Regions from separate parts of the Agrobacterium fabrum str. C58 genome, predicted to be linked through region 3. Evidence: predicted binding sites of a transcription regulator. Region 3 holds the regulator's gene; each other region holds the start of a gene.
The links. The regulator PhoB, encoded in region 3, activates phosphate uptake and scavenging genes when phosphate is short. The targets are predictions, from matches to a motif close to TGTCATNNANCTGTCAT.
Positions count from the first base shown of each region.

Region 1: phnC (phosphonate ABC transporter ATP-binding protein) is a predicted target of PhoB. The motif match lies at 3,079-3,095, and genes of this name have one in related genera.
Region 2: ATU_RS17440 (YdcH family protein) is a predicted target of PhoB. The motif match lies at 1,021-1,037, and genes of this name have one in related genera.

Region 1 is NC_003062.2:178,218-182,496, reverse strand. Features, by position in the region: gene ATU_RS00850 (alpha-D-ribose 1-methylphosphonate 5-phosphate C-P-lyase PhnJ) at 1-775, shown strand, start outside; gene phnK (phosphonate C-P lyase system protein PhnK) at 772-1,548, shown strand; gene phnL (phosphonate C-P lyase system protein PhnL) at 1,616-2,323, shown strand; gene ATU_RS00835 (transferase hexapeptide repeat family protein) at 2,320-2,937, shown strand; gene phnC (phosphonate ABC transporter ATP-binding protein) at 3,154-4,014, shown strand; gene phnD (phosphonate ABC transporter substrate-binding protein) at 4,100-4,279, shown strand, end outside.
Region 2 is NC_003063.2:834,986-839,264, forward strand. Features, by position in the region: gene ATU_RS17435 (sulfite exporter TauE/SafE family protein) at 1-681, shown strand, start outside; gene ATU_RS17440 (YdcH family protein) at 784-960, opposite strand; gene ATU_RS17445 (YdcH family protein) at 1,194-1,397, shown strand; gene purE (5-(carboxyamino)imidazole ribonucleotide mutase) at 1,445-1,912, shown strand; gene ATU_RS17455 (5-(carboxyamino)imidazole ribonucleotide synthase) at 1,924-3,000, shown strand; gene ykgO (type B 50S ribosomal protein L36) at 3,147-3,272, shown strand; gene ATU_RS17465 (tetratricopeptide repeat protein) at 3,374-3,994, shown strand; gene ATU_RS17470 (DUF2312 domain-containing protein) at 4,063-4,279, opposite strand, start outside.
Region 3 is NC_003062.2:420,451-424,729, forward strand. Features, by position in the region: gene pstB (phosphate ABC transporter ATP-binding protein PstB) at 1-784, shown strand, start outside; gene phoU (phosphate signaling complex protein PhoU) at 881-1,606, shown strand; gene phoB (phosphate regulon transcriptional regulator PhoB) at 1,639-2,322, shown strand; gene ATU_RS02050 (GcrA family cell cycle regulator) at 2,614-3,147, opposite strand; gene ATU_RS02055 (aspartate aminotransferase family protein) at 3,579-4,279, shown strand, end outside.

The DNA.
Region 1 (4,279 bases), 240 kb from region 3:
CTTCGCTTCCCGTGAAATGCCCATGCCCTATGGCTGGGGCACCGGTGGCGTGCAGTTGACCGCCTCCATCCTCGGCCCTGATGATGTGCTGAAGGTCATCGACCAGGGCGCCGACGACACGACCAATGCGGTTTCCATCCGTGCCTTTTTCCAGAAGGTGGCCGATGTGGCCGTCACCACCCGTACGAAGGACGCGACGATCATCCAGACGCGGCACCGCATTCCCGAAGAGGAACTGCATTCGGGTCAGGTACTGGTCTATCAGGTTCCCATCCCCGAGCCCCTACGCTTCCTCGAGCCGCGCGAGACCGAAACCCGTGTCATGCACGCACTGGAGGAGTATGGCCTGATGCACGTCAAGCTTTACGAGGACATCGCCCGCAACGGCCGCATCTCCACCACCTATGCCTATCCGGTGAAGGTGGCCGGGCGCTACGTGATGGACCCGTCGCCGACACCGAAATTCGACAATCCGAAAATGAATATGTCGGACGCCCTGCAACTGTTCGGCGCCGGGCGCGAAAAGCGAATTTACGCCGTGCCGCCCTATACCGATGTCGTCAGCCTCGACTTCGAAGATCACCCCTTCGAAATCCAGCGCTTCGACAAGCCCTGCGCCCTGTGCGGCGGGGAGAATGTCTATCTCGACGAAGTGGTACTGGATGACAAGGGCGGGCGCATGTTCGTCTGCTCCGATACCGACCATTGCGAAGACCGCCGTGCTCATGGCCACAAGGGCCATCTGCTGGCGGATGTGAAGGAGGCCGCAGAATGAGCGACGCACCGCTTCTGAAAGTCCGGGACGTTTCCAAATATTACGGCGACCGCGCCGGTTGCCGCAACGTCTCCTTCGAGCTTTATCCGGGCGAGGTGCTGGCGATCGTCGGTGAATCCGGTTCCGGCAAAACCACGTTGCTCAACTGCATTTCCACCCGGCTGATGCCAACGGCGGGCAGCGTGGAATATCGCATGCGCGATGGCTCGGTGCGCGACCTCTATCATATGGGTGAGGCCGAACGGCGTTTTCTGATGCGCACCGACTGGGGTTTCGTACACCAGAACCCGGCGGATGGACTGCGCATGGCGGTGTCTGCCGGCGCCAATGTCGGCGAGCGGCTGATGGCCGTGGGTAACCGGCATTACGGTAATATCAGGCAATCGGCGAGCGAATGGCTGGAGCGGGTGGAAATCGGCACCGACCGTATCGACGACCAGCCGCGCGCCTTTTCCGGCGGCATGCGCCAGCGCCTGCAGATTGCCCGCAACCTCGTCACCTCGCCGCGCCTTGTCTTCATGGATGAACCGACCGGCGGCCTCGATGTTTCGGTGCAGGCACGCCTGCTCGATCTCGTGCGCGGTCTCGTCAACGATCTCGGCCTTGCGGTCGTCGTCGTCACCCATGATCTCGCGGTTGCGCGGCTGTTATCCCATCGCATGATGGTGATGAAGGGCGGCGACGTCATCGAACATGGCCTCACCGACCGGGTGCTGGATGATCCGCGTGAGCCCTACACGCAATTGCTTGTTTCCTCCATTTTGCAGGTCTAGCCGCGTCGTTCCGAAAAGTGGTCCCCGGTTTTCGGATAAAATCACGCGCAGGAAGAAAGAACCCACCATGACGACGCCCCTTATCGTTTCAGAAGTCTTCAAAAGCTTCACCATGCATCTTCGTGACGGCATCGAATTGCCTGTCGTCCGCGATGTCAGTTTTTCCGTTTCGGGCGGCGAATGCGTCGTGCTCGGCGGCCCTTCGGGCATCGGCAAAAGCTCGATCCTGAAAATGCTCTATGGCAACTACGCCATCGACAGTGGACAGATTCTCATCCGCCATCAGGGTGAGGTCATCGATATGGGCAATGCCTCGCCGCGAACGATCCTCGATATCCGCCACCGCACCATCGGTTATGTCAGCCAGTTCCTGCGCACGGTGCCGCGTGTCGCGGCCATCGACGTCGTTGCCGAGCCGCTTCTGGCGCGCAAGGTTGCCGCTGAAGATGCGCGTGAGCAGGCGGCCATGCTGCTTTCGAAACTCAACCTGCCACGGGAATTGTGGTCGCTACCACCAGCAACCTTTTCGGGCGGTGAGCAGCAGCGGGTCAATATCGCCCGCGGTTTCATCACCGATCATGCGATCCTGCTTCTCGACGAGCCGACCGCCTCGCTCGACGCCACCAACCGGCGTGTGGTGGTCGACATGATCAGGGAGAAAAAAGAAAAGGGCACCGCGCTGCTCGGCATCTTCCACGACGAGGAGGTGCGCGAAGCCGTGGCTGACCGCATTCTCGACGTTTCGCAATTCTCTCCGCGGAAGGCAGCGGCATGAGTGTCAAGGTCGGTCTCGAACCCGTCATCCATGAAAGTGCCCGCGTCACCAATTCTTCGATCGGCCGCTATACCGAAATTTCGGAGCGCTGCCGCCTCGAGGAGGTCGAGATGGGCGACTACTCCTACGTCATGCAGGATGGCGCAATCTGGTGTGCCACCATCGGCAAATTCGTCAACATCGCCGCTTCCGTCCGCATCAATGCCACCAATCATCCGATGCAGCGGGCCACATTGCACCATTTCACCTATCGCGCCCGCAGCTACTGGGACGACGCCGAAGATGAAACTGACTTCTTCGCCGCCCGCCGCGCCAAACGGGTGGTGATCGGCCACGATGTCTGGATCGGCCATGGTGCGACCATCCTGCCCGGCATCACGGTGGGGAACGGTGCAGTCATCGGGGCCGGGGCGGTCGTTTCCAAAGATGTTGCGCCCTACACCATCGTCGGCGGCGTGCCCGCCCGGCTGATCCGCGAGCGTTTTCCCGCGGAGCTTGGCAAGCGCATGGATGATCTGAATTGGTGGGATTGGGACCATGCGAGGCTGCGCAGCGCGCTGGAGGATTTCCGCGCACTCGACGCCGAGGATTTCGTGGCGAAATATGGCGGATGAACTCCGCTTATCCCGAAGCAATTGCATTCCCGGGGCCATGTCCCGGGATTTCTGTTTGTCGGCTCCCACCGCATGACAAGCCTGACGAAGGTTTGTCGGCGAACCCCCCGGGTGTCGTATCTGTGAATTATGTAATATTTTCTTCATCAAACTGACACTCCCGCTTCACGCACCGCTGTTACGTCGAACCCCGTCAAAAGAAGATTGGACGGGGAAATGAGCTTTCACCTGAAGCAAGTCACGCGCCGTTTCGGCAAGCACACTGCGGTCGATTCCGTTGATGTCGAGATACCGCAGGGTCAGATGGTCGGTGTGATCGGACGCTCGGGCGCCGGCAAATCGACGCTGTTGCGCATGATCAACCGCCTCGTCGATCCGTCTTCGGGTTCCATTCATTTCAACGATACGGAAGTCTCGTCGCTGAAGGGTGCGGCGCTGCGCGCCTGGCAGCGCGACTGCGCCATGATCTTCCAGCAGTTCAATCTGGTGCCGCGCCTCGACGTGCTCACCAACGTCATGCTCGGCCGCCTCAACCACCGTTCGACGGCTCTGAGCCTGTTCAACATCTTCAGCCATGAAGAACGGCTGATGGCGATCGCCGCGCTGGAGCGCCTCGGCATCGAGCATGTGGCCATGCAGGCGGCGGGTACGCTTTCCGGGGGCCAGCAGCAGCGCGTCGCCATTGCCCGCGCACTGATGCAGTCTCCGAAGATGGTGCTGGCCGATGAGCCGATCGCCTCGCTCGATCCCCTCAATGCCAAGATCGTGATGGACGCGCTGCGCGACATCAACGAACGCGAAGGCATCACCGTCATCACCAACCTGCACACGCTGGATACGGCGCGCAATTATTGCGAACGCATCATCGGCATGTCTCAGGGTCGTGTCGTCTTTGATGGAACCCCCGCCGAGTTGACGGCTGCCGCCGTTACCGAGATTTACGGAACCGATTCTCAAGGCTCCGGCATCGACGAGACCATGACCTCGACCAGCATCAATATTCCCGGCGCGCAGCTTGCCGCGCGTCCGGTTCAGCAATCTGCCGGCCCCGAACCGCTCGCTCTCGCCGGGCTCTGAGGAACCGCTCAGCATCGTTTGCGCCCGCGTCAAGGGCCGACATTTCACAACAAACTCCGGCTCGCCGGGAAACAGGAGAAAGTCCATGTTGAAGAAAGTCCTTCTTTCGGCAGTCGCCCTTGGCGTTCTGGCCGGTTCCGCCATGGCTCAGGACGTCAAGGTTCTGCGCATCGGTCTCGACGGTTCCGAAAACGAAGCCGACCAGATCCGCAACACCAAGTGCGTTGCCGATGGCCTCAAGGCTGCAACCGGCGTTTCCGAAGTT
Region 2 (4,279 bases), on a different replicon from region 3:
CTGGCGCTGATGGGCGTGCCGCTGATGGCGCTTGCCGTTTCGCCTGTACAGGCGGCGGCGATCTTCCTGCCGATCCTGATCGTCATGGATCTTGTGGCTCTCTGGGCGTGGCGACACCATAACCACCGAGAAACGCTGCTCATCATGCTGCCCGGCGCCATCGCCGGCATCGCGCTCGGCTGGGCGACATCCAGCCTCATTTCCGCAAATGCCATGCGCCTTGTCGTCGCCTCGGTCACGATCCTGTTCGTACTGCGTTATTTCTATGAGAGCTTCAAAAGCCGCAGAGGCCAGGAAATACCGGCCAAACCGCAAAGACCGGCCGCCGCGACGCTCTGGTCCAGCCTGTCGGGTTATGCAAGCTTCGTCGCCCATGCGGGCGGTCCGCCTTTCCAGATCTATGTTCTGCCGCTGAAGCTCGATCCAAAGACCTATACCGGCATGAGCGTGCGTTTCTTCGCCATCATGAACGCGATCAAGCTCATCCCCTATTTCGCGCTCGGCGCGCTCGACGCCACCAACCTCAAGACCTCGGCCAGCCTGCTGCCGGTGGCCATGCTGGCGACGCTCGCCGGTGCAAGGGTGGTGAAATATCTGAAACCGGCCGTGTTCTACCCGTTAATGTATTCCATGGCGCTGATTGCAGCGCTGAAACTGCTGTGGGACGGACTGCCGTTCTAGACCCGGCAATAAAAAGCTCTGGCAGCAGGTTTTAGCCACCAGAGCTCAAAAGGCTCAGACCGCCGGCACTTCATTTGTCGAGGGCCGGCGATCTGGCATAAATCAATGTCTCGTTGAGGCCTTGAGCCTCTGCAGCTCATCCTTCAGGCGCAGTTTTCGACGCTTAAGGTCCGCGATCTCTTTGTCGTCAGACGACGGGGAAGCAAGAATACTCTCGAGCTCCTCCTCCAGAGCACCGTGTTTCTTTTCGAGCGATGCAATATGAGCCTGAATGGTCATGCGGCACGTCCTTCCTTTTTGAACCTACCTCCAGCTCTCCATCGCTGGAGTTTCAGGTTTACGACGGCAATGTGACATGGATCGCGCCGCTTGTCGAAGGCGAAATGAAGGCAATATGTGGGCAATTTGGTCGCAACGGATAACTTCCCGTTACCGCGATTTGATGATAGAGGCTCGTGAACGATCACATACGCGCCGGAGCTGATCCGGCGGCATAAAATGGGGATGACGAGATGCCCGATCAGGACCAGGCGGACATCAGGCTCACGCTGGCGCGGCTGCGCCAGGAGCATGAGGATTATGACGCGGCGATCAACGCGATGATCCAGACCAGCTGCGATGCGTTGAGAATACAGCGCATGAAAAAGAAGAAGCTGGCCGTCAAGGACAAGATGACCCAGATCGAAGATCAGGTCATTCCCGATATCATCGCCTGAGCCGGAGAGATTACGTGACAGCAGAAACGCCCCCCGTCGCCATCATCATGGGCAGCCAGTCCGACTGGGAAACCATGAAGAACGCCGCCGATACGCTGGATGCGCTCGACGTGGAATATGAAGCCCGCATCATTTCCGCCCACCGCACCCCGGACCGGCTTTATGACTTTGCCAATGGCGCAAAGGACGAGGGTTTCAAGGTCATTATCGCCGGTGCGGGCGGGGCCGCCCACCTGCCCGGCATGACGGCCGCCATGACGCCGCTTCCGGTCTTCGGGGTTCCTGTGCAGTCGAAGACCATGTCCGGTCAGGACAGCCTCTATTCCATCGTGCAGATGCCCGCCGGCATTCCCGTCGGCACGCTTGCCATCGGCAAGGCCGGTGCCATCAATGCCGCCCTTCTGGCCGCTGCGGTCCTGGCGCTCAGCGACGAGGACCTGGCCGACCGGCTGGATGCCTGGCGTGCCCGCCAGTCGGCTGCCGTCGCGGAATATCCGATGGACAGCGCCCAGTGACGAAAAACGTGATGGCAAAGACGAATAACCTGACCATCGGCATCATCGGCGGCGGGCAGCTTGGCCGGATGCTGGCCATGGCAGCGGCCCGCCTCAACCACCGCACCATCGTGCTGGAGCCGCAGGCCGATTGTCCGGCCGCGCAGGTTTGCAATGACCAGATCGTTGCGGAATATGACGACGAAAAGGCGCTTGCCGAACTCGCAAGCCGCTGCGATGTCGTGACCTACGAATTCGAAAACGTGCCTGTCGCAGCCGCCGAAAAACTCAGCGCCTCCGTGCCCGTCTACCCGCCGGCGCAGGCGCTCAGCGCCTCGCAGGACCGCTTGACGGAAAAACGCTTCCTCAATGGTTGCGGCATTCCGACCGCCGATTTTCGCGCCGTGGATAGCCAGGACGAGCTGGAAGCTGCCTTGACCGCCTTTGGCGGCAAGGGTGTGCTGAAAACCCGCCGTATGGGTTATGACGGCAAGGGCCAGCGTCTCTTCCGGGGCGGCGAAAACCTCACAGGCGCCTTTGCGGCGCTCGGCGGCGTGCCGCTGATCCTCGAAAGTTTCGTCGCCTTCGAGCGGGAAATTTCGATCATCGCCGCCCGTTTCCAGGACGGTACCGTCACCTGTTACGATCCGGCCGAAAACGTCCATCTGAACGGCATTCTGCACACATCGACGGTGCCGGCAGCACTTTCCGATGCCGCAAAGGCTGTCGCCGTGCAATCGGCCGAAAAGCTTCTCGCCGCGCTCGAGTATGTCGGCGTCATCGGTATTGAATTTTTCGTCCTGCCGGATGGTTCTCTGGTTGCCAATGAAATGGCGCCGCGTGTCCACAATACCGGCCACTGGACGGAAGCGGCTTGTGCGATCTCGCAGTTCGAGCAGCATATCCGGGCCGTGTCGGACCTTGCCCCTGGCAGCACGGATCGCCATTCCGATTGTGTGATGACCAATCTGATCGGCGACGACATCAACGACGTGCCCGCATGGCTGTCGAAAAAAGACTGTCTCGTGCATCTCTATGGCAAGACGGAAGCAAGGCCTGGCCGCAAGATGGGCCATGTGACCGAGCTTCTGCACACAGGAAAGGCCTAGTCTTTTAGGGCAAAGGCACGGCCAAGTGTTGACAGGCAGGGCTCAAACAGGTATCTGCCTGCCAACCGAAAAGAGCGCGCCCCGTTGCGCGCTTTTGATTGTTTGAATAGCACGGCAAAAGCCATGCAAAACTGCGGACCAGTAAAATGAAAATCAAGAATTCGCTTAAAGCGCTTAAGGCCCGTCATCGCGATAACCGCCTGGTTCGCCGCAAGGGCCGCGTTTACATCATCAACAAGCAGAACCCGCGTTTCAAGGCTCGTCAGGGCTGATTGATCGCGATTGCGGTTCGTGATTGAACGCGCGGATCACTTTGTTGACAGTGCAGAAGTTTGCATTTGATATTGGGCGCAGCCGGGTTAAGCTTTAACTCATGCGCCCAAATCATTTTTGCACGACTATTCTTCTTGCTCAGGGTTTCCTGTTTGCCGGCCTCCTGATTCCCGGAATGGCCGCCCTTGGTCATGCGGCGGACGGACAGCAGCCTGCTGCGGCAGAAGCCGCGCCTTCCCCCGCCAAAACCATCGACACCCTTTTCGCATCGCTGAAAAAAGAGCGCAACGCGGTCAAGGCGCGCAGCATCGCCAACCAGATCGCCGCCGAATGGAATGATTCCGGCAGCGCGACGGTCAATCTCCTGATGCAATGGGCAGGTGAAGCGGCGGACGAAAAGCGTAACGCGGCCGCCTATGATTTTCTCGACCAGGTGATTTTGCTCGACCCGAACTATGTGCAGGCCCCCTATCGCCGCGCCATGGTGCATTTCGCTGATGGCGATACCCGCAAGGCGATGGCGGACATCAACCTGACCCTGGAGAAGGAACCGCGCTATTTTCCAGCGCTGGCAAGCCTTGCCAACATCCTCGAAGCCTCAGACCGCGACGATCTGGCACTGAAGGCCTGGGAACAATATCTGGCGGTCTACCCCGCAGACAAGGACGCCCGCAAGGAAGCCGTCGACCTCTCGGAAAAGCTGGCGGGTACGCGCGGCTGAATCTGATAAAAGCACAAACAAAAATCGCCGCAAAAGCGGCGATTTTTCATTGAGGCATTTTCAGCCGATCATTCCATGCCGAGCGCGGCCATATAGGTCTGAAGAATGGTTTCTTCCTCGATGCGCTCGTTGGCATCTTTCTTGCGCAGGCGGATGATGGTGCGGATCGCCTTGGTGTCGTAGCCACGGCCCTTCGCCTCGCCCATGACATCCTTGATATCACCCTGAATGGCAGCCTTTTCTTCTTCGAGGCGCTCGACGCGCTCGATGAACTGGCGCAGTTCT
Region 3 (4,279 bases):
GGCGCTGGACAAGAAAATGAATGAAGTCTCATACAAGATGATCGGCAAGGACGTTTCGGTTTATTACGGCGAAAAGCGTGCGCTTTACGACGTGAACCTCAATGTCCGCGAAAACACGGTGACTGCACTTATCGGCCCGTCCGGTTGCGGTAAATCCACTTTCCTGCGCACCTTGAACCGCATGAACGACACGATCGACGGTTGCCGGGTAACCGGCAAGATCACGCTCGACACCGACGATATCTACGATCAGCAGATCGATGTCGTGGAACTTCGTGCCCGCGTCGGCATGGTGTTCCAGAAGCCGAACCCCTTCCCGAAGACGATTTACGAAAACATCGCCTATGGTCCGCGTATCCACGGTCTCGCCCGCAACAAGGCGGATATGGACCAGATCGTCGAGCATAGCCTGCAGAAGGCCGGTCTCTGGAACGAAGTGAAGGACCGTCTGCTGGAATCCGGCACCGGCCTTTCCGGCGGTCAGCAGCAGCGTCTGTGCATCGCCCGCGCAGTTGCCGTCAGCCCCGAAGTGATCCTGATGGACGAGCCGTGCTCGGCGCTGGACCCGATCGCGACCGCCAAGGTCGAGGAACTGATCCACGAACTGCGCACCAATTACACGATCGTCATCGTCACGCACTCCATGCAGCAGGCGGCGCGTGTTTCCCAGCGCACGGCCATGTTCCACCTTGGTCACCTTGTCGAAGAAAACGAAACCGACAAGATGTTCACCAATCCGGACGACCAGCGCACGCAGGACTACATCATGGGCCGCTTCGGCTGATCCTGGCCGGCGCTTTCTCGAAACCGAACAAGACTGGTGCCTCTGCCGTGCCCGCTTCCGGGCACGCGCATGCAGGCCAAGCCGGAGGACTAGACCATGACACAGACAACGACCCATTCGCATATTCTGTCTGCCTATGATGATGAACTGAAGTTTCTGACGCGTCGTATCGCCGAAATGGGCGGTCTTGCCGAGCAGATGTGCGGCGACGCCGTGCGTGCGCTCGTGAATTCCGATGCTGCGCTCGCGCAGAAAGTCATTTCGGACGATACCATTCTTGACCACGCTGAGCGCGAAATCGGCGACAAGGCGATTGTCACCATCGCCAGACGCCAGCCGATGGCGGCTGACCTTCGCGAAATCATCGGCACCCTGCGTATTGCCGCTGACCTGGAGCGCGTCGGTGATCTCGGCAAGAATACCGCCAAGCGCGTCATTGCGGTTGCCGGAACCGGCGTTCCGCGCAAGCTCGCCCGTGGCATCGAGCATCTGTCGGAACTGGCGCTGGTGCAGCTCAAGGAAGTGCTTGACGTCTATTCCACCCGATCCGCCGAGAAGGCCAATGCCATCCGCGAGCGCGACGAGGAAATCGACGCCATGTATACGTCGCTCTTCCGTGAGCTTCTGACCTACATGATGGAAGATCCGCGCAATATCACCACCTGCACGCATCTTCTGTTCTGCGCCAAGAACATCGAGCGTATCGGCGACCACGCCACCAATATCGCCGAGACGATCTATTACATGGCCACCGGCAGCCAGCCGGAGGGCGAGCGTCCGAAGGACGACAGTTCCAACACGCTCGGTTCGGTGACCGAGTAACAGACAGGCAGAGGCTTGTGCGGAGTTAGCATATGGTGCCGAAGATTGCAGTTGTGGAAGACGAGGAAGCGCTGAGCGTCCTGCTTCGTTACAATCTCGAGGCTGAGGGATACGACGTCGACACGATACCCCGTGGCGACGAGGCGGAAATCAGGTTGCAGGAGCGTATTCCGGATCTTCTCATCCTGGACTGGATGCTGCCTGGCGTCTCCGGCATCGAACTTTGCCGGAGGCTCAGAATGCGGCCGGAAACGGAACGCCTGCCCATCATCATGCTGACGGCGCGTGGCGAAGAGAGCGAGCGCGTTCGTGGCCTTGCCACCGGCGCCGACGATTATGTCGTCAAGCCGTTCTCGACGCCGGAACTCATGGCCCGCGTCAAGGCCATGCTGCGCCGGGCGCGTCCCGAGGTTCTGTCTTCGGTGCTGAAATGTGGTGATATCGAACTGGATCGCGAGACCCATCGCGTTCACCGCAAAAGCCGCGAAGTGCGCCTCGGCCCGACGGAATTCCGCCTGCTGGAGTTCCTGATGACCTCGCCGGGCCGGGTGTTCTCCCGCTCGCAATTGCTGGATGGCGTCTGGGGCCACGATATCTACGTCGACGAGCGTACCGTTGACGTGCATGTCGGACGCCTGCGCAAGGCGCTCAATTTCTCCCATATGCAGGATGTCATCCGCACCGTGCGTGGTGCCGGATATTCGATGGAAGCCTGAGAGGAACCGAACTGACGGTTCCTTTCAGCGCGACATACTCCAAAATCGAAAGGCCCGAAACCGGAATGGTGTCGGGCCTTTTCATTTTGAACCTTCCGCAAAGACGACAGCATCATCCCTTTGACAACTTGCCGATGGCTCGCAGAAATCCGGATTGCCGGGCGAAACCCGACGGCGGTGAGGAAAGCCTTGACGCTCTGCTGTCGCTGACCGGGAAGCGCGATACTTTTGTCACAAAAAAACGGGCCCGAAAGCCCGTAGTTTTTGAGTGTCAAATGCGTGCCGCAACACTCAAGCCTTACGGCGCTCGCTAACCGGCTGGTAGGCGAGCTTCGCATGGAACTTGCAATAGGGCGAAGATTCCAGCGCTTCACAACCGCAGAAATGGAAATCATCTTTCAAGGGGTCGCCGACCGGCCACTTGCAGGTGCGCTCCGTCAGTTCCGTCAGCGTCAGGCGACGGGAAATCGGGGTGACGACGTTTCTGGAAGGAACGTAATCGAGAACTTCTGCAGTCTCGACGCCGATCTCTTCCTGAAGAGCCGTTGCCGCGTTGGAACGCGTCAGGATCCGGGCCGGTGCCGTGCCGACACGACCGGCGAAATTCGTCGCGCGCGGGGCAGGGGCGGCGGCGCGCTTGGGCGCGGAACGCGCCGAAGTGACCGGACCGCCGGCCTTGACGCGTCCCGGCAGATTGAGACGGTGAACCTTGCCGATAACGGCATTACGGCTGACACCGCCCAGCTGCGCTGCTATCTGGCTGGCGCTAAGTCCCTCGGCCCACAATTTCTTGAGTTTCTCGACTCGCTCGTCTGTCCAGTTCATGCCGCTTCTCCGCTTTTCGCGTGTATTGTCGGCAGAATCCCTCTCCGCCCCGCGGGCGTGCCGCAAGCGTGGTTTCCGCCAGATTTTCGGTGACTAGTTCCGCCGCAATGCAGTCTAGTAATTAGCGATTAACCTAGTGCCAGCCCGACTCCGTGGCAAGAGTCGGGGGAATCATCTGGAATCGATTTTCCGGTTTTCCCCAACTTGCTGGTGAGTTGAGTCTGAAAGGCAACACCTTGGGCCTCGAAAGCTTCCATCTACTACTGCTTGAGACGCCCGGCAAATGCGGACTTTTGTTGACATCGGCAGGCGAACTGACAATAGTGCCGGTGCCGCCGCAAGGCGGCATTTTTGATTTTCAGGCGAGGGATAACCCTCAGAGCCTATTGACAACCGTCTGACAGCGCGTCCGCGCAAGGAGTGATACAGCCATGGCCGAAGCCGCCGCGCCATTGTTCGATACGTTTGCAAGAGCCCCCCTGCGCTTTGAGCGAGGCGAGGGCGTCTGGCTTTTCACGGAAAGCGGCGAGCGATATCTGGATTTTGCGGCCGGCGTTGCGGTCAACTCGCTGGGCCACGCCCACCCGCACCTCGTGGAAGCGATCAAGACCCAGGCCGAGAAGGTCTGGCACGTCTCCAACCTCTATGAAGTGCCCGGACAGGAAAAGCTTGCAAAGCGACTGACGGAAGCGACATTTGCGGACAAGGTCTTTTTCACCAATTCCGGCGCGGAAGCGCTGGAATGCGCGATCAAGACCGCGCGCCGTTACCATTATTCCAAGGGACATCCGGAAAAGTTCCGCATCATCACATTTGAAGGCGCCTTCCATGGCCGCACGCTGGCGACGATCGCCGCCGGCGGCCAGCAGAAATATCTCGAAGGTTTCGGTCCCAAGGTCGAAGGTTTTGACCAGGTGCCGTTCGGTGATGTCGATGCGCTGAAGGCTGCCATCACGGCCGAGACGGCCGCACTTCTGATCGAGCCCATTCAGGGCGAGGGCGGCATCCGCGCGCCGGCCAAGGAATTCCTGCAGCTGCTGCGGTCGCTTTGTGATGAGCACGACCTGCTCCTGATTTTCGATGAGGTCCAGACCGGCGTTGGCCGCACGGGCAAATTTTTTGCCTATGAGCA